DNA from 2 places in the Enterococcus sp. DIV0724b genome. Region 1 is predicted to be linked to the other one. Evidence: a T-box and tRNA genes for the amino acid it is inferred to sense, from the RefSeq annotation. Region 1 holds a T-box; the other holds one or more tRNA genes.

Region 1 (10,123 bases):
CGTACTTCTTTTTAAAAACATCACTACTCTATCTCAAGTTATTTTTTTTAAAATTATCGATAAAACTGCTATCAAAAAATGTAAAAAAGCATTATAGTTATCTTACAAGATAATAAGTAACGTATTAAAGGAGCGAAGTCTGTGTCGATTTATGAAAAATTTGTTCAAAATGAACGCTTAAGACGTTTTTTTGTTTTAGCTGTTGTTATTTTTATTTTATTTTTAGCGAGAAGCATGATTACAATGATTTTATTAACGTTTATCTTTACGTTTTTAGCACTTCATTTTGTGAAATTTGTGCAGCAGTATTTAAAAGTGCCCTCTCTCATACTGGTTTTAGCCACTTATTCTTTGATCGTTTTTTTAGTCTATCTGGCCGTTACCAAATATGTGCCGGTTCTGATTCATCAATCTGTTCAAATGTATAATTCCGTCATCCGTTTCTACCAAACTCCGACGGATGATCATAATCAGCTTTTGATGGTCATTGATAATTATCTAGAAAAATCCAATTTAATGTCTCAAATCCAAAATGGTGCAAGTATCCTTTTGCGGTATGTTCAAGATATTGGGTCGATCGGTCTTTCTTTTATTCTCTCATTCATTTTAAGTTTCTTTTTTATGATCGAGAAAAAGCAAATGGCGGAGTTTTCTAAGTTATTTTTAAAAAGTGATTTTGACTGGTTTTTTCAGGATATTTACTTTTTTGCAGATAAGTTTGTAAATACCTTTGGTGTCGTGATGGAAGCTCAATTCTTTATTGCGGTTGTTAATACGGGGATCACAACGGTTTGTTTGGCATTGATCGGGTTTCATCAATTGCCAAGTTTAGCCATCATGATTTTTATTTTAAGCTTGATTCCTGTCGCAGGTGTGATCATTTCCTGTATTCCATTAAGTTTCATTGCTTATTCAGAAGGTGGCATCAATGATGTAATCTATATCTTAGTGGTGATCATTGTCGTTCATTTATTTGAGTCTTATGTATTAAATCCTAAATTTATGTCGAGTAAAACAGATTTACCAATTTTTTATACATTTGTTATTTTACTGATCAGTGAACGACTATTTGGTGTTTGGGGATTGATTGTTGGTATTCCGATTTTTACTTTCTTTTTAGATATTTTAAAAGTCAAACCGATCCATTCGGTTACTGAAAAACTCTCCGACCCACCAAATATAGAATAAAAAAAGCTTGAAAGATTATTTAAATGGTTGGTTGCTTGATAAAAATTTGACCAAAAGTGCTGTTTTGAAAAAAACTGGTATTACGGAAGCAACAAGATATCAATACTTTGATGAAAAAAACAGGCTATGCCTAGCTCTACCCGAAACACCCTTGGGATGCTATTGTGATTTATGGAATCACTCATCATTTAACTATCATAGAAATCGATGATCTTTTATATAGTGAAGAACTTAAAACGTTTGGAGATTAAATGAATCAAAAAAATACAACGTTATTCCTTTTGAGGAACACGTTGTATTTTTTATTTATTCTTTCGTTTTCTTTTTTCCAATAATCGTAAGGAAAAATGACAATAATGGCAACGCAAAGCAAAATACTGCATAAGGTAAATAATCCATTGTGGCAATTCCTAAGGTTCCTGAAATGAACACGCCACTCACACCCCAAGGAATCAACGGATTCACAACAGAGCCTGCATCATTCAATCCTCTAGACAACATTGTCAATGGAACCTTTTTTTCTTTGAATTTAGCAATAAATGACTTCCCAGGTAAAATGATTGAAAGATATTGTTCTCCAATTAAGACATTGATACCAATCGAACTCATCATGGTGATAAAAATCAATTTTTGACGAGAATCAATCACCGTTTCAAAGCGTTGTAGTAAGCAATCGATAATTTCCATTTTCACTAGTAATCCGCCTAATGCTAACGCTAAAATAATTAACGATACTGACCACATCATGCTTTGAATACCGCCTCTAGATAGCAGTTCATCCACTTGCGTGTTTCCTGTATGAGAAACAAACCCATTTTGGATAAGTTCTGCCGTCTCACCAAAAGAAAAATGAGTACTTGTAAAAAACAGTAAGATAAGGGATGCGCAAATACTCAACAACAAGGTTGGGATCGCTGGGATTTTTTTCCAAGCACAAACAAATAAGAGTGCTAACGGAATCAGTTCCATAAAAGAAATCGTAAAATTGTTATTTAATGTCTGAACGATATCATGAATACTTGTACTATCTAGCGCACCATCATAACGTAACCCCACGACTAAAAAATAACCAAACGAAAGGATTGCAGCTGGGATCGCTGTTTTATATGTATTTTTTAAATGGTCAAATAAATCGACTTCTGAAATAGCCGCAGCTAAATTCACTGTATCTGAAAGTGGAGAAATTGAATTTCCTAAAAAGGCCCCTGAAACAATGGCTCCTGTTGTTAATGCTGGATCAACACCAATCAAACTACCCATTCCTAAAAAAGCAATACCGATTGTTGAAATGGTCGTAAACGAACTTCCCACAGCTCCACCTACAATACCACAAACAATAAAAACAGTTGGAATAAAAAATTTCACTGATAAGAAAGAGAAACCTAAAACCATGATTGTGGGAATCGTTCCTACTGCGATCCAAACACTGATCAACGCACCAATCAAAATAAAAATCAGCATTGGAATAATGCCTGAAGTAACACCTTCAATCAACGCATTATGGACGAAATCCCAAGAAAATTTTTTATACACCGCAAATAACAATAAATAGCCGATTGCAAGCAATATAGCGACATGAGCAGGAATACTAAAACCAATAATACTTATGCCAATCATCAATAATAATGTTATTAATAAGAAAACTGCTTCGTTGAAATTTACCTTATATTTTTTCATATAGCTTCCTCACATTTTTATAGAGAGTTGGCTCAAGAGACTTCTCCCTCACTATTTCACCATTCCCTCTTATTTATTTTTTTATAGAAAAGCTGCAGCTGCGGTAAAGCTGTATTGTCGCCTTACCGCACCTACAGTTATTCAACGCTATTGCTCAGCGTAGATTGCTTCTAATTTTTCTTGAATTGCTTCTTTGATTTTTTCTGCATAGTCATCAAAGACTTCTTTGTCATTCATGTATGGTGACATACCGGCTGCACGTAAGATCGTTACTTTATCAGCACGTTCCCATTCAGCGCGAGAGAAACCCAAACTGTTTACAAATTCAAATGGACTATGACCATACTCTTCGATAGCAAAATCAGTATGTGATGTAATGAATTCATTGTTATATAAACCACCTTTTGCATAAGAGGCATAGTCGTAGAAATCATGATTTAATTTATTCATTTTTACAAGGTCAGTATTTCCTTTTTCATTAAAGACATAGTCGACCATATTAAAGTCTGGTTTTGTTAAAGCATGGATTTCAATTATCTTGTTGCCAACTTTAAATTCTAACCCATCGATAAAGTGATAGAAATGATAGGCTCCTTCAATACTTGCACCCATCAATTTACCATAACCAGTTACGTTTAATGGTAAGACTTTGTGGGCAGTCCAAACAGCAGCTGCAGTTGCACCAGCTTTAGATCCTTCAAGAATATAAGCACCTAATAGCGCTGGAATATCTGCCCCTTTTTCAAATACATATGTTGCAAAGTAAGAAATCACATCACGCATACGGATATCTTTAATTACCACACCACCAGCAGAATATGGAATATAGCCCATTTTATGTGGATCGATCGTTACAGATTCAGCTTGTTCGATTGCTTTGAATGATTCATAAACTTCTCTTGTCAACCAATCATTTTTTTCTTGGAAGATGTTATGTTTTGCATAAACTTCTTCGATCTTATCCCATTCGATGAATTGATCATTTTCATCTAAGAAGATTGAACGTCCATAACCGCCGTAAGCTGCATCAACATGCACGTAGAAGTAGATGCCTTCTTTGGCTAATTTATCTCGTAAAGCAATGATTTGATCAATACGGTCTACTTGACCTTCTTCTGTTGAGCCGACCACACCAACAACTCCAAGTGTAGGAATTCCTTGGGCTGCTAGATCACGAATTTGTGCTTCTAATTTATCGATATCCATGCGGTATTCACTGTTTACTTCACCAGCAATTACTTGGTCTAAACCAATACCGATAATGTCTGCCGCTTTTAACCACGAATAGTGTTTTGTTTGTGGTACGATCCATTTACCTAATTTGTCTAAGTTTTTACCACTACGAGCTGAATTAGCTTTGATTTCATCAAATTTATCTTGTAATTGATCTAAGATATCCAAAACTTCAGATGTAGGCATATTTAGTAATTCCCAATCAGATTTGCCTGCAACCATTTCTGGTGCAACAGCTTGAATCGCCCATGGCAATGATTTCATATTACGGGCATACCATAAACCTTCTAAGTTAGCGATCGAACCATCTGCTGCAATATGACCCCAGCCATCTTCGTAACCCATCAATGTCGCAAATTCTAGTCCAACTTCTTCTTCCATTTGTGACGTTGCTGGTGATGATTCATAAGCCACGTTATTGCCGTTCCAAAGCATTGCAGTTGTATAGGCGATAATTGATGGCATTAATGTTTCAGCGTTCATATGTCCCCAGAAACGGCCAGCTGAGTGCCATGGAAGTGATTCTGTACGTAAACGTGAAGATAATACATTGAAGACACTTCTCATATTATCCGCTGTTTCTTGGAAACTTTTAGAACTTCTGTCTTGTGGAGAAATAACAGGTAAATCTTGTGGCATATAATTTTGTCTCCAGCCAACATGTTCATCGATCATTTTGTTTAATAATTCTTTGAATAGATCAACGTTTTCGCCTTTGTCTCCTAGAAATAAAGCTTTTAAATTTGTATCATCAGTATTGAAATTTTTCATGATATTTTCCTCCAATAGTTTCATAATTGTTCATGCTGAAAATGTTATTTCTTATTTATTTGTTTTCTTCCATTCTGGTTTCTTTCTCTTATAAATGATTAATGCAATTCCGATCATAATCACAGTAGCCGCCACTTGGAAAATAATATATGCTACATGTCCGCTTTGAGGAACAGAGCTAGGTGGAATCAAGCTGACTAGAATTGTAACAACCACACTAACGATTGCTAAAACTGAGACAAACCACATCAAACCATTGCCTTTATTTCCTAATCTAAAGGGACGCTTTACTGTCGGCATACTGTAACGTAACTTAATTGCTGAAAGTGAAATCAATAGATATACCACACAATAAAGAATCGTCGTTGTAATCGTGATGATTAAAAATGCTGCACTGATATCTGGTACAACAACATATAAGAATGATACAAGTGAAATCACAATTGCTTGGATCATAACAAAAACAATTGGAATCCCTTTTGCGTTACGTTTTTGGAAGAATGGAGGTAAGTTTCCTTCTTCTGCTACTTTGATCATTGATTTACTTGGACCTAACACCCAAGCACTCAATTGCACTAACACACCGACTAAAATCATCAATGAAATAATATTATTGAAAATCGCTGGAATTCCTAAATCTTGTGTCATGATCACAAATGGTTGTGTGATGTTAGCAAGTTCCATTTTTCCAGCTGGTACACTATCTGCTACACTTAAACCAGCAGCTAAGTTAAACACAACTAATAGTAAAACAGATGCAATAACTGCAATTGGATAATTACGTTTTGGATTATCAATGTTATTTGCATGAACAGATGAAATTTCTACTCCAGCAAAAATGAAGATAATTCCTGTTAACGTTGGTAAGCTACCAAGGTCGCTAAAATCAGGTAACAACTTGCTTGCTTCAAAGTGACCTAAATAGCTATCCTGATTGATTCCATGTTTTGCCATATACATCATTCCTAAAATAACTAAAGCCACAAAAGGAATATAAACGCCAATCAAAGCGCCCCAGTCGCCCGCAATTTTTACCATATCAAATTTCAAATTCAACAACGTAATGCCCCAATAAGAAATCAATATCATGATAAAAATAAATAAATTATTGTGTCCTAAATCTGGACGGTCGATCACATAACCTAGCAGTACGCCTACGGTTGAAGCAACCATTACCATTCCGAAAAACATTTGTACCCATAATAACCATGACGTAACAAAACCCCATTTTTCTCCAAAAGCATTACGTACCCATACTTGCGGTCCGCCTTCTTCTGGCCAACCAGTTGATAACTCAGCTGAAATCAATGCAATTGGTAATGCAAAGCAGCAAGCTGCGATCAACATATAAAAAATTTGTGCCCATCCTGTTGATGCCAATGTTGGAACACTACGAACCGTTCCGAAAAAGGCCATGGTAATTCCAATTAATCCAAATAATGATAATTTCTTATTCATGTTTCTATTTGACCTCCTGATTAAATTTATTTTTTGTTTCCCACATGTGAAATCACTCCCAAAGTATAGGTAGCTTTAAGCCTCAAGTCAAAAAGAGCAGAATTAAAAAAATAACCTGTTATTTAACATTTATACACTTTATACAGCGCGTCAATGCTCCACCGCACTAAAGTATTTGTGTGAAAAAAATAACATAGAAGAGCTAATTGTAAAAAGGTCGTTCGCAATTGTTAGAAATTATACTTGTTACTTTCTACTTTCAAAAAACCTAGATTAAAGCGAAGTCTCTTTATATGAGAAACCCCTCATTTAAAAATAATAAAATAAAAAAAGAAGTATTTGACAAGTTGACTTATTTGTCGTAAAATTGCTACAAAATAACATATCAAACTTTAATAAAGCGAAGTAGCAAGAATGTCCCTATTTCAGAGAGTCAGCATTTAGTGAGAGTTGGCATATACATTTTTTTGTGAATTACACTTTTAGTTTCCTACCGTAAGTAGGCGTCTATCTACGATACAGATTTAAGAGGTATATGATGTTTCATATACAATTTGGGTGGTAACACGGCGAAGTTCGTCCCATAGGCTAATAGCCTATGGGGCGTTTTTTATTTTATTTAGGAGAGGAAGAAGAGACATGACAAACATTATTGATGAATTAGAATGGCGTGGTGCCATCAACCAACAAACAGATAGCGAAGGGTTGCGTGAATACGTTGAATCCAATAGCATTTCACTATATTGCGGCGTTGATCCTACAGGAGATAGTATGCATATCGGGCATTTGATTCCTTTTATGATGCTAAAAAGATTCCAAGCCTTTGGACATCATCCCTTTATTTTGATCGGTGGCGCAACTGGAACAATCGGAGATCCAAGTGGACGTACGACAGAACGTCAGTTACAAACAATGGAAACTGTTCAGCACAACGTTGATTCTTTAACAAAACAAATGGAAAAATTGTTTGCAGTAGATACAGATAACACATTGACTTTAGTGAACAACTACGACTGGACACACGATCTTACTCTATTAGATTTCTTGAGAGATTTCGGTAAATTCTTCAATATCAACACAATGCTTGCTAAAGATATCGTCGCAAGTCGTTTAGAAACTGGTATTTCATTTACAGAATTTACCTACCAAATTCTACAATCGATGGACTTTTTACACTTATTCCAAAATAACAACGTACGCATGCAAATCGGTGGTGCGGATCAATGGGGCAATATCACAGCTGGTCTAGACTTGATTCGTAAAAAAGAAGGTGCTGATGCAAAGGCCTTTGGTTTAACGATTCCATTGATGTTAAAAGCAGATGGAACAAAATTTGGTAAGACAGCAGGCGGTGCGGTTTGGTTAGATCCAGAAAAAACAACCCCTTATGAATTCTACCAATTCTGGGTAAACCAAGATGACCGTGACGTAATCAAATACTTGAAATTCTTTACCTTCTTAACAAAAGAAGAAATCGATGCCTTGGAAGTTAAAGTCCAAACAGAACCACATTTACGTGAGGCACAACGCGTACTAGCTGCAGAAATGACAAAATTCGTGCATAGTGAAAAAGATTTAAACGATGCATTAGCAATCTCAGAAGCGTTATTTTCTGGTAACGTAAAAAACCTAACCTCAAAACAAATTGAAGAAGGTTTTAAAAACATGCCTACCGTTGAAACAGAAACACTTGATCAAAATCTTGTAGATTGGTTGATCGAACTTGGTATTGAACCTTCTAAACGTCAAGCAAGAGAAGATATTTCAAATGGTGCGATTTCAATCAATGGTGACCGTATTAAAGAATTAGACTTTGTCGTTACAGCAGAACAGAGCTTTGATGGAAAATTCATTATTGTTCGTAAAGGTAAAAAACAATACACTTTAGTAAAATTACTTTCTAAATAAAAAACAGTTAGTCTATTTTGAAAGGGTGAAGTAAAACTGAAAATCAGTTTTACTTCACCCTTTCATATTTATTCTATTTACTGGACAAATTACAAAAAAGTTTTATAATAAAAAATGCTTGCTACGAAGTACATAGTGAATAGTATGAACTGATGTTGAAAAGTACAAGGTGTAGCGAAGTAGAACATTGTTACCAATTATTATCTAGCTATGCGAGTTAGCCTTTCGGGAAAAAGATAAAAAATGAATGAGACAAAAAAAGACTCAATCAATTTTTCCTATTTTCCTGCCAAGTCTAAACGAGTCCGCTTCGCTTTTGCTGAGAATCACAGTGAAAAAATTGAACTGATGATGAACAGTACAAGACTTTCGTAAGAAAGTGTTGATCATTAGTATTATCTAGCTACACAAATCAATCCTTAGGAAAATAGATAAATTGTTAGTGAAACAAAGAACGTTTCAATAACAATTTCCTAATTTTCTACAGGATTAAAAGATTTGTTCCGCTTTTAAATTTAGGAGGAACTTATGAAAATCGACAAGATACAAGACGGCCACGGCGATGAGTTTTTCCGTTCTCTATTAGCTTTAGAAACATTGGAGGATTGCTACAATTACTTTGACGACTTAATGACACTTAAAGAATTAGATTCTATGATTCAGCGGTTTGAAGTTGCAAAGCTACTACTATTAAACAAAACGTACAGTGATATCGCTGAAGCCACTGGCAGCAGCACTACAACGATTTCTAGAGTAAAACGAATTATAGATGAGGGAAACGGTGGATTACTTGAGATGGTTCATAGAATCGATGAACAAGATGACAAAGAACTTCATCGCTAAAAGTATAAGATAGGCTACAAAACTATAAAAAGACGTTTAAAAGTTGTGCAAGTACACTAACTTTTAAACGTCTTTTCAATAAAATGCTAAAACAAAAGACCGAGCCTGGCCAGCTCGGTCTTTCTTTGTGTGACAAATATGCTATTTAAATATGAATTGGCAAACCTAAAGCCAACTCAGAAGCATCCATAGTAATTTCCCCTAAAGATGGGTGTGGATGGATCGTTAATGCAATATCTTCAGCATTCATGCCAGATTCAACCGCTAATGATAATTCAGAAATCATATCACTTGCGCCAACTCCACCGATTTGTGCTCCGATAATGACATTGTCTTCGTTTGTTGTTACCAAACGTACGAATCCTTCAGTTTTACCTAAAGAAATAGCACGGCCGTTACCAGCGAATGGGAATTTGTAAGCAGTTGCTTCTAATCCCGCTTCTTTGGCTTCAGCAATTGTCATACCAACACTTGCTAATTCTGGATCAGTAAAGGCTACAGCAGGCATTGCTTTGTAGTCTACTTCTACTTTTTTACCAGAAATTGCTTCAGCAGCAATTTTTGCTTCGTAGCTTGCTTTATGAGCAAGCGCCGCTCCTGGTACAATATCCCCAATAGCGAAGATGTTTGATACGTTTGTTCTACCTTGTTTGTCCACTTTAACTAAACCACGTTCGCCAACTTCAACACCAGCTTGTTCTAAACCAAGATCATCCGTGTTTGGTCGACGTCCAACTGTTACCATTACATAGTCAGCAGTGACTGATTCTTCTTTGCCGTCTACTTCATATTTAACCGTTACGCTGTCGCCGTTGTCGATTGCTTCTTTAGCCATTGCTTTCGTTACAACTGTTACATTTTTCTTCTTGAAGTCGTCTGTAACTAGTTTAACCATATCTTTTTCATAAGTTGGTAAGATTGAAGGACTACCTTCTAAAATCGTTACTTCAGAACCAAGGTTCGCATATGCGCCACCTAATTCTGCACCGATAACGCCGCCACCGATGATAACAAATTTCTTAGGTACTTCTTTCAAGTTCAAACC
Region 2 (10,123 bases), 890 kb from region 1:
TTTGAAACTTTATTGAAAAAAGTGTTGACATCGAATCGAAAATTTGATATGATATAAAAGTTGCTGCGAGGTAACACAGTAGACCTTTGAAAACTGAACAAAGTAAGACGAACCAAATGTGTAGGTTGTTTTTACAACGGTAAAAACAAACAACAATTTTTAACAAAGCGAAGCAATATGCTAGCAAACAAATGAGCTTAACAATCTTCGGATTGTGTTCAACTTTTATTATGAGAGTTTGATCCTGGCTCAGGACGAACGCTGGCGGCGTGCCTAATACATGCAAGTCGAACGCTTCTTTTCTACCGAGTGCTTGCACTCAATTGAAAAGAGGAGTGGCGGACGGGTGAGTAACACGTGGGTAACCTACCCATCAGAGGGGGATAACACTTGGAAACAGGTGCTAATACCGCATAATAGTCGACACCGCATGGTGTTGATTTGAAAGACGCTTTCGGGTGTCACTGATGGATGGACCCGCGGTGCATTAGCTGGTTGGTGAGGTAACGGCTCACCAAGGCCATGATGCATAGCCGACCTGAGAGGGTGATCGGCCACACTGGGACTGAGACACGGCCCAGACTCCTACGGGAGGCAGCAGTAGGGAATCTTCGGCAATGGACGAAAGTCTGACCGAGCAACGCCGCGTGAGTGAAGAAGGTTTTCGGATCGTAAAACTCTGTTGTTAGAGAAGAACAAGTAAGAGAGTAACTGCTCTTACCTTGACGGTATCTAACCAGAAAGCCACGGCTAACTACGTGCCAGCAGCCGCGGTAATACGTAGGTGGCAAGCGTTGTCCGGATTTATTGGGCGTAAAGCGAGCGCAGGCGGTTTCTTAAGTCTGATGTGAAAGCCCCCGGCTCAACCGGGGAGGGTCATTGGAAACTGGGAGACTTGAGTGCAGAAGAGGAGAGTGGAATTCCATGTGTAGCGGTGAAATGCGTAGATATATGGAGGAACACCAGTGGCGAAGGCGACTCTCTGGTCTGTAACTGACGCTGAGGCTCGAAAGCGTGGGGAGCAAACAGGATTAGATACCCTGGTAGTCCACGCCGTAAACGATGAGTGCTAAGTGTTGGAGGGTTTCCGCCCTTCAGTGCTGCAGCTAACGCATTAAGCACTCCGCCTGGGGAGTACGACCGCAAGGTTGAAACTCAAAGGAATTGACGGGGGCCCGCACAAGCGGTGGAGCATGTGGTTTAATTCGAAGCAACGCGAAGAACCTTACCAGGTCTTGACATCCTTTGACCACTCTAGAGATAGAGCTTTCCCTTCGGGGACAAAGTGACAGGTGGTGCATGGTTGTCGTCAGCTCGTGTCGTGAGATGTTGGGTTAAGTCCCGCAACGAGCGCAACCCTTATTGTTAGTTGCCATCATTCAGTTGGGCACTCTAGCGAGACTGCCGGTGACAAACCGGAGGAAGGTGGGGATGACGTCAAATCATCATGCCCCTTATGACCTGGGCTACACACGTGCTACAATGGGAAGTACAACGAGTCGCTAGGCCGCGAGGTCATGCAAATCTCTTAAAGCTTCTCTCAGTTCGGATTGTAGGCTGCAACTCGCCTACATGAAGCCGGAATCGCTAGTAATCGCGGATCAGCACGCCGCGGTGAATACGTTCCCGGGCCTTGTACACACCGCCCGTCACACCACGAAAGTTTGTAACACCCGAAGTCGGTGAGGTAACCCTTGTGGAGCCAGCCGCCTAAGGTGGGATAGATGATTGGGGTGAAGTCGTAACAAGGTAGCCGTATCGGAAGGTGCGGCTGGATCACCTCCTTTCTAAGGAATATTACGGAAACTTACACATTCGTCGACACTTTGTTCAGTTTTGAGAGGTTTACTCTCAAATTAATAGTACCATGGGGCCTTAGCTCAGCTGGGAGAGCGCCTGCTTTGCACGCAGGAGGTCAGCGGTTCGATCCCGCTAGGCTCCATTAGTAACCAATGGGTTACTAATATTGTTCATTGAAAACTGGATATTGAAGTAAAAAAGTAATCAAAACAAACCGAGAACACCGCGTTGAATGAGTTTTTTAATTAAAATAGTTCGAAGCTTATTTTATTGGTCACGCCTCTATCGCTAGAGAAACGAACCAAACAAAACCGATCGTAAGATCGTAAGGTTAAGTGAATAAGGGCGCACGGTGGATGCCTTGGCATTAGGAGCCGATGAAGGACGGGACTAACACCGATATGCTTTGGGGAGCTGTAAGTGAGCTATGATCCAGAGATTTCCGAATGGGGAAACCCAGCATCTTTTATAGGATGTTACTTTCCAGTGAATACATAGCTGGTTAGAGGTAGACGCAGAGAACTGAAACATCTAAGTACCTGCAGGAAGAGAAAGAAAATTCGATTCCCTGAGTAGCGGCGAGCGAAACGGGAAGAGCCCAAACCAACAAGCTTGCTTGTTGGGGTTGTAGGACTCCGTTGTGGTAGTCTGTCAAGATAGTCGAAGAACCTGGAAAGGTTCGCCAAAGTGGGTAATAGCCCCGTAGACGAAATGTTGGCAACACCTAGGAGGATCCTGAGTACGGCGGAACACGAGAAATTCCGTCGGAATCCGCGGGGACCATCCCGCAAGGCTAAATACTCCCTAATGACCGATAGTGAACCAGTACCGTGAGGGAAAGGTGAAAAGCACCCCGGAAGGGGAGTGAAATAGATCCTGAAACCGTGTGCCTACAACAAGTCAAAGCCCGTTAATGGGTAATGGCGTGCCTTTTGTAGAATGAACCGGCGAGTTACGATTGCATGCGAGGTTAAGGTGAAGAGCCGGAGCCGTAGCGAAAGCGAGTCTGAATAGGGCGAATGAGTATGTAGTCGTAGACCCGAAACCATGTGATCTACCCATGGCCAGGTTGAAGGTGTGGTAAAACGCACTGGAGGACCGAACCCACGTACGTTGAAAAGTGCGGGGATGAGCTGTGGGTAGCGGAGAAATTCCAAACGAACTTGGAGATAGCTGGTTCTCTCCGAAATAGCTTTAGGGCTAGCCTCGGAATTAAGAATGATGGAGGTAGAGCACTGTTTGGACTAGGGGCCCATCTCGGGTTACCGAATTCAGATAAACTCCGAATGCCATTCATTTATATCCGGGAGTCAGACTGCGAGTGATAAGATCCGTAGTCGAAAGGGAAACAGCCCAGACCACCAGCTAAGGTCCCAAAATATATGTTAAGTGGAAAAGGATGTGGGGTTGCACAGACAACTAGGATGTTGGCTCAGAAGCAGCCACCATTTAAAGAGTGCGTAATAGCTCACTAGTCGAGTGACCCTGCGCCGAAAATGTACCGGGGCTAAACATATTACCGAAGCTGTGGATTACACCTCTGGTGTAATGGTAGGAGAGCGTTCTAAGGGCGTTGAAGGTCGATCGTGAGGACGGCTGGAGCGCTTAGAAGTGAGAATGCCGGTATGAGTAGCGAAAGACGGGTGAGAATCCCGTCCACCGTATGACTAAGGTTTCCTGGGGAAGGCTCGTCCGCCCAGGGTTAGTCGGGACCTAAGCCGAGGCCGATAGGCGTAGGCGATGGACAACAGGTTGATATTCCTGTACCAGTTGTTTTTGTTTGAGCAATGGAGGGACGCAGGAGGCTAAGGAATGCATGCGACTGGAAGTGCATGTCCAAGCAGTAAGTCTTGAGTAGAGTCAAATGCTTTACTCTATACGGACAAGCTGTGATGGGGAGGGAAATAATAGTACCGAAGTTCCTGATGTCACACTGTCAAGAAAAGCTTCTAGTGAGAAAACAACTGCCCGTACCGTAAACCGACACAGGTAGTCGAGGAGAGTATCCTAAGGTGAGCGAGCGAACTCTCGTTAAGGAACTCGGCAAAATGACCCCGTAACTTCGGGAGAAGGGGTGCTGACTTCGGTCAGCCGCAGTGAATAGGCCCAAGCGACTGTTTATCAAAAACACAGGTCTCTGCAAAATCGAAAGATGAAGTATAGGGGCTGACGCCTGCCCGGTGCTGGAAGGTTAAGAGGATGGGTTAGCTTCGGCGAAGCTCAGAATTGAAGCCCCAGTAAACGGCGGCCGTAACTATAACGGTCCTAAGGTAGCGAAATTCCTTGTCGGGTAAGTTCCGACCCGCACGAAAGGCGTAACGATTTGGGCACTGTCTCAACGAGAGACTCGGTGAAATTTTAGTACCTGTGAAGATGCAGGTTACCCGCGACAGGACGGAAAGACCCCATGGAGCTTTACTGTAGCTTGATATTGAGTGTTTGTACCACATGTACAGGATAGGTAGGAGCCGATGAACCCGGAACGCTAGTTTCGGTGGAGGCGCTGGTGGGATACTACCCTTGTGTTATGAACCCTCTAACCCGCACCACTTATCGTGGTGGGAGACAGTGTCAGGTGGGCAGTTTGACTGGGGCGGTCGCCTCCTAAAGAGTAACGGAGGCGCCCAAAGGTTCCCTCAGAATGGTTGGAAATCATTCGCAGAGTGTAAAGGCAGAAGGGAGCTTGACTGCGAGACTTACAAGTCGAGCAGGGACGAAAGTCGGGCTTAGTGATCCGGTGGTTCCGCATGGAAGGGCCATCGCTCAACGGATAAAAGCTACCCTGGGGATAACAGGCTTATCTCCCCCAAGAGTCCACATCGACGGGGAGGTTTGGCACCTCGATGTCGGCTCGTCGCATCCTGGGGCTGTAGTCGGTCCCAAGGGTTGGGCTGTTCGCCCATTAAAGCGGCACGCGAGCTGGGTTCAGAACGTCGTGAGACAGTTCGGTCCCTATCCGTCGCGGGCGTTGGAAATTTGAGAGGAGCTGTCCTTAGTACGAGAGGACCGGGATGGACTTACCGCTGGTGTACCAGTTGTTCTGCCAAGGGCATTGCTGGGTAGCTATGTAGGGAAGGGATAAACGCTGAAAGCATCTAAGTGTGAAGCCCACCTCAAGATGAGATTTCCCATTTCTTTAAGAAAGTAAGACCCCTGAGAGATGATCAGGTAGATAGGTTGGAAGTGGAAGTGCAGTGATGTACGGAGCGGACCAATACTAATCGGTCGAGGACTTAACCAAAGAAACGAAATAAAAAAGTTTTTTCGGACTGTTTGATTACATTACTTCAATCCAGTTTTGAGTGAATAATCACTCAATTGAATAGCAACAACACCCAGTGTGGTGGCGATAGCGAGAAGGATACACCTGTTCCCATGCCGAACACAGAAGTTAAGCTTCTTAGCGCCGATTGTAGTGAAGGGTTTCCCTTTGTGAGAGTAGGACGTCGCCACGCTAATTATTCCGGCATAGCTCAGTTGGTAGTAGCGCATGACTGTTAATCATGATGTCGTAGGTTCGAGTCCTACTGCCGGAGTTCCTTAATATAGGACTTATGAGTAATGTTTTGCTTCTTTTAACTTTGGAGAGTTGTCCGAGTGGCCGAAGGAGCATGATTGGAAATCATGTAGACGGTTAACGCTGTCTCAAGGGTTCGAATCCCTTACTCTCCGTATTAAGTTTTATTGGCCCGTTGGTCAAGCGGTTAAGACACCGCCCTTTCACGGCGGTATCACGGGTTCGATTCCCGTACGGGTCATTTATATTTTTTGGAGGTTTAGCTCAGCTGGGAGAGCACCTGCCTTACAAGCAGGGGGTCGGCGGTTCGATCCCGTCAACCTCCATTAAATTACGGTTTGGTAGTTCAGCTGGTTAGAATGCCTGCCTGTCACGCAGGAGGTCGCGGGTTCGAGTCCCGTCCAGACCGTTTTATAGTTTTTGGCGCAGTAGCTCAGTTGGTAGAGCAACGGATTGAAGCTCCGTGTGTCGGCAGTTCGATTCTGTCTTGCGCCATTTGGAGGAATAGCGAAGTGGCTAAACGCGACGGACTGTAAATCCGTTCCTTAGGGTTCAGTGGTTCGAATCCACTTTCCTCCATTACATAGTAGGGATATAGTTAAACGGTATAACTACGGTCTCCAAAACCGTCATTGTGGGTTCGATTCCTACTATCCCTGTTAATATTTTATGGCGATTGTGGTGAAGTGGTTAACACAGCGGATTGTGGTTCCGCCATGCGTGGGTTCGATTCCCATCAGTCGCCCTTAGCTTTAATATTATTATATGCTTTTCATGGCGATTGTGGTGAAGTGGTTAACACAGCGGATTGTGGTTCCGCCACGCGTGGGTTCGATTCCCATCAGTCGCCCTTAGCTTTAAATTATTGGGGTATAGCCAAGCGGTAAGGCAACAGGTTTTGATCCTGTCATGCGTTGGTTCGAATCCAGCTACCCCAGTTTTCTCTTTTAGAGAATCTTTAAATTATGATATGGCGGTATAGCCAAGTGGTAAGGCAGAGGTCTGCAAAACCTTCATCACCGGTTCAAATCCGGTTACCGCCTTGCAATTTTATTTCATGCCGGCGTGGCGGAATTGGCAGACGCGCTGGACTCAAAATCCAGTGCCCGCGAGGGCGTGCCGGTTCGACCCCGGCCGCCGGTATAATTGATATATTAACGTTCTCAGACGTTGGTATATCTTTTTTTTTAGTAAATTAATAGAAGAGGTTATTATGAAAAAAATAAGTATTTGTTTTTTAACTATTTTACTAATAGGCTATATTTGTCCAATTTTTGCAAGTGCAGAAGAGATGAATTACCATAAATTAGATGAGTCTGTAGAAGGAAATATTTTAGAAGATAAGTCAAAAAGTTCCAGTGTAGATAGTGTAGATGAGGAAGAAATCATGGAACAGAATGAGTACATAACAGATAATTCAGAAAATAGACTTGAAGTTCCCAATGAAACTAAGCAAGAAAACTATGAAAAAAGTTTAAAGTCGATTGTAGCTTCGGGTATGTTTGGAACTAGTAAATGGCAAATTGATAATACTGGAGCTTTACATATAGCTAGTGGTGAATTCATTAATACTAAGAACAGTTCACCGTGGTTACCCTATAAAAATCAAATTAAAAAAATAGTTTTTGATGGACCTGTAAAAGCTAGCAGCAATTCTTCTCATTTGTTTTCAAATTTGAATCAAGTTATCGACATCGAGAATATTAGTCAGTTTGATACAAGTGCTGTTACGTTAATGAGGGATATGTTTTCTAATGCAAGTAGTCTAAAAACTTTAGATTTATCAAATTTTGATACGAGCCAAGTAATAGATATGGCGTTTATGTTTTCTTATATGAGTAGTTTAGTAAACTTAGATGTTTCAAGTTTTAATACAAGCCAAGTAGTTTATATGAGAAGTATGTTCTATGATACGAAAAATATAGTTAATTTAGATGTATCGAATTTTAATACAGGTCTTGTAGAAGATATGAGCGGTATGTTTACTGGCAGTGGTACAAAGAACTTAGACATGACTCATTTTGATACAAGTAGTGCAACTGATATGAGTGGTATGTTTAGCAATCTTAATTTAGATAGTTTAGATTTATCAAATTTTGACACAAGCCAAGTGAAAAGTATGGCTGCTATGTTTAGTTGGACTAAGATAAATAATCTAGATGTATCAAATTTTAATACAAGTCTTGTCAAAGATATGGGTGATATGTTTACTGGAACTGATATAAGCAGCTTGGATTTATCAAATTTTAATACAACTAGTATAACGAATATTAACAATATGTTTAGCGGTAGTAAACTGAATAGTCTTGATATATCTAATTTTGATATGAATCAAGTGGTTTATATGTATGATATGTTTGCAAGGATGAATGAGCTTAAACACATTAACCTTGGTGAAAACTTTCAATTTAAAGATGGAGTAGTTTTACCATCTCCAAGTAATTCTTTACCTTATTATGGAAAGTGGCAAAGAGATTATGAAGGAGCTGTTTATACTTCAAAAGAATTGGCAGAAACATATGATGGTCTAACAATGAAAGGAAATTATTATTGGGCAGAAAAACGACCAACCTTAGAAGTTAAAGATTCTACAATCTATGAGGGGGACTCATGGGATCCGCAAGATAATTTTGTTTCAGCGGCTGACGAAGAGGGGACTATTCTTTCTTTTGATCCAAATATGACCACAGATGTTGTTGATACAGCGATTCCAGGTATATATAAAGTTACTTATACAAATAATACTGTGTCAAAAACAATCACAGTGACAGTAAAAGAAAATTTAGAAAAGATCGACGCTAAAGATTCTGTTGTTTATACTAATGATCCATGGAAAGCAGAAGATAACTTTCTCTCTGCTACTGATAGAGATGGAAATAGTATAGAATTTAATCCTAGCATGACAGTTGATACGGTAAATACAGAAATTCCTGGAACTTATTTAGTGACGTATATAAATGGGGCATCATTGAAAAAAATTAATGTTACTGTAAAAGAGAGTCAAGCAAGTATCAAGGTGCATGATTCGTCTATTAAAGTCGGTGATCCATGGAAAGCAGAAGATAACTTTAAAAATGCAACAGACAAAGATGGAGCTCAAGTAAATTTCAAAGAGCTAACCGTGATTGGAACCGTGGATACTTCAAAAGCAGGCAGATATGAAATAACATATGCTTACGATAAAATATCTTCGACTGTAGTTGTTCTTGTTGAAGAACATAGTGATAAGAACAAGAAAGAAATTAACAGTGGTAACGACAACTTTACAGATAAAACTGATAATAGTAAAAAACAACAACGTATTCCTTCAAAAAATAAGGACCAAATACTTCCTAAAACAGGGGAACAACTTCAGGGGTTTCTTGTTATACTTGGTTTAGTTACTTCTACGTTATCAGTAATTTTGTTAAATTTACGAAAAAGATTTTTATAGCCAATAATAAGTTAAAAAGGGAGGAAAGACACTAAGTGCCTTTTCCTTCTTTTTTATTTGTAAGCAATGCGTAAATAGCATCAGCTATCTAATTCCGTTGTGAATAATTGTTCAACTTGTTCTTCAGCCCACTGACACCAAAGCAGTTCTTCTTCACAGATGCGTATTCTTCTTTGGATAACGAGAAAACGTCCAAAGTTTTTTTTCTGTTCTTCCGGATTATTCAACATTTCGATTTGTTTTTGTTTTTCTTGGTTTTGTTTTAAGATTTTTAATTGGTGTTGTTTTCTTTCAAAAAGTAGACCTTTGACTGTATCTTTGTCTAAGATGGAAGCAACATACATTTTGGCTAGAAATTCGTCTTTTTGAGAGGGTTCTTTGGTTTCTTCTTGAATCCAAATATTAACGATTTCTTCTCCCTTAGTTGTTAAGTGATAGATCTTTTTTTGAGAATGTGTATCATCATTTTCTACTGATACGTAACCTTCTTTTAAAAGTTTTGCTAAGGAAGTGTAAATTTGACTATGATGTGCTTCCCAAAAAAGAGTCAGATATTGTTTTAATTCATAACCAGTACAAGGTTTTCTAACTAACATACAAAGTAAAATGTAACTAAGAGTATTCATTTGAAGCTACTCTCCTTTTCCTTATTTTCTTTATTATACCATAAAAAATATATGTATTAATATACATGTAAATATTGACATGTTTCTTTTTTTGTAGTATCTTTTTATAGAAAGAAGGGAATCAAATGGAAGAAACAGGTATTTTAGTGGAACAAGAGGAAATGTTGAATAAGGTAGGTCTTCGATCGGCATATGCAGTAGCATTTACTTGTATGATCGCATTTATGGGAATCGGTTTGGTGGATCCTATTTTAAAAACGATCGCACACCAATTAAATGCAACTCCTGCTCAAACGACATTATTATTTACAAGTTATATGTTGGTAACAGGAGTCATGATGTTATTTACAGGGTTTATTTCAAGTCGAATCGGTGCAAAAAAAACATTGATCTTTGGACTTATTATTATTATTGGGTTTTCATGTTTAGCAGGTTTTTCTGAAACAATCGAAGGATTGATCTATCTACGTGCAGGTTGGGGGCTAGGGAATGCTTTATTTATCTCAACAGCTTTATCTGCTATTGTGGGCGTGTTAGCGGGGCAAACAGAGAAAGCAATCATTATGTATGAAGCTTCTATGGGACTGGGTATGGCAATCGGACCTTTGCTTGGTGGTGTGTTAGGTAGCATGTCTTGGCGTATGCCATTTTTTGGAGTAGCCACATTAATGTTTGTAGCAACATTAGCAATTGCCTTTTTATTAACACCAATTGCTAAACCAAAGAAAAAAGCATCTCTTTTTGCTG

What was found. The T-box of region 1 lies ahead of tyrS (tyrosine--tRNA ligase). A T-box ahead of a tRNA ligase gene usually reads a tRNA of that ligase, here a tRNA-Tyr.
Region 2: it has a tRNA-Tyr gene. The T-box ahead of tyrS (tyrosine--tRNA ligase) is inferred to sense a tRNA for this amino acid. The anticodon was not compared.

What each region holds. Positions count from the first base shown of each region.
Region 1 is NZ_CP172890.1:1,182,492-1,192,614, reverse strand. Features, by position in the region: gene IGJ02_RS05555 (AI-2E family transporter) at 142-1,188, shown strand; gene nhaC (Na+/H+ antiporter NhaC) at 1,495-2,865, opposite strand; gene tdc (tyrosine decarboxylase) at 3,013-4,869, opposite strand; gene tyrP (tyrosine-tyramine antiporter) at 4,921-6,327, opposite strand; T-box leader at 6,711-6,914, shown strand; gene tyrS (tyrosine--tRNA ligase) at 6,967-8,235, shown strand; gene IGJ02_RS05530 (YerC/YecD family TrpR-related protein) at 8,764-9,078, shown strand; gene lpdA (dihydrolipoyl dehydrogenase) at 9,224-10,123, opposite strand, start outside.
Region 2 is NZ_CP172890.1:2,071,448-2,081,570, reverse strand. Features, by position in the region: rRNA gene IGJ02_RS09615 (16S ribosomal RNA) at 227-1,787, shown strand; tRNA gene IGJ02_RS09610 (tRNA-Ala) at 1,870-1,942, shown strand; rRNA gene IGJ02_RS09605 (23S ribosomal RNA) at 2,130-5,041, shown strand; rRNA gene rrf (5S ribosomal RNA) at 5,140-5,255, shown strand; tRNA gene IGJ02_RS09595 (tRNA-Asn) at 5,263-5,336, shown strand; tRNA gene IGJ02_RS09590 (tRNA-Ser) at 5,384-5,472, shown strand; tRNA gene IGJ02_RS09585 (tRNA-Glu) at 5,487-5,558, shown strand; tRNA gene IGJ02_RS09580 (tRNA-Val) at 5,571-5,643, shown strand; tRNA gene IGJ02_RS09575 (tRNA-Asp) at 5,653-5,726, shown strand; tRNA gene IGJ02_RS09570 (tRNA-Phe) at 5,740-5,812, shown strand; tRNA gene IGJ02_RS09565 (tRNA-Tyr) at 5,816-5,896, shown strand; tRNA gene IGJ02_RS09560 (tRNA-Trp) at 5,906-5,976, shown strand; tRNA gene IGJ02_RS09555 (tRNA-His) at 5,990-6,062, shown strand; tRNA gene IGJ02_RS09550 (tRNA-His) at 6,095-6,167, shown strand; tRNA gene IGJ02_RS09545 (tRNA-Gln) at 6,184-6,255, shown strand; tRNA gene IGJ02_RS09540 (tRNA-Cys) at 6,290-6,360, shown strand; tRNA gene IGJ02_RS09535 (tRNA-Leu) at 6,377-6,460, shown strand; gene IGJ02_RS09530 (BspA family leucine-rich repeat surface protein) at 6,531-8,750, shown strand; gene IGJ02_RS09525 (PadR family transcriptional regulator) at 8,831-9,376, opposite strand; gene IGJ02_RS09520 (MFS transporter) at 9,502-10,123, shown strand, end outside.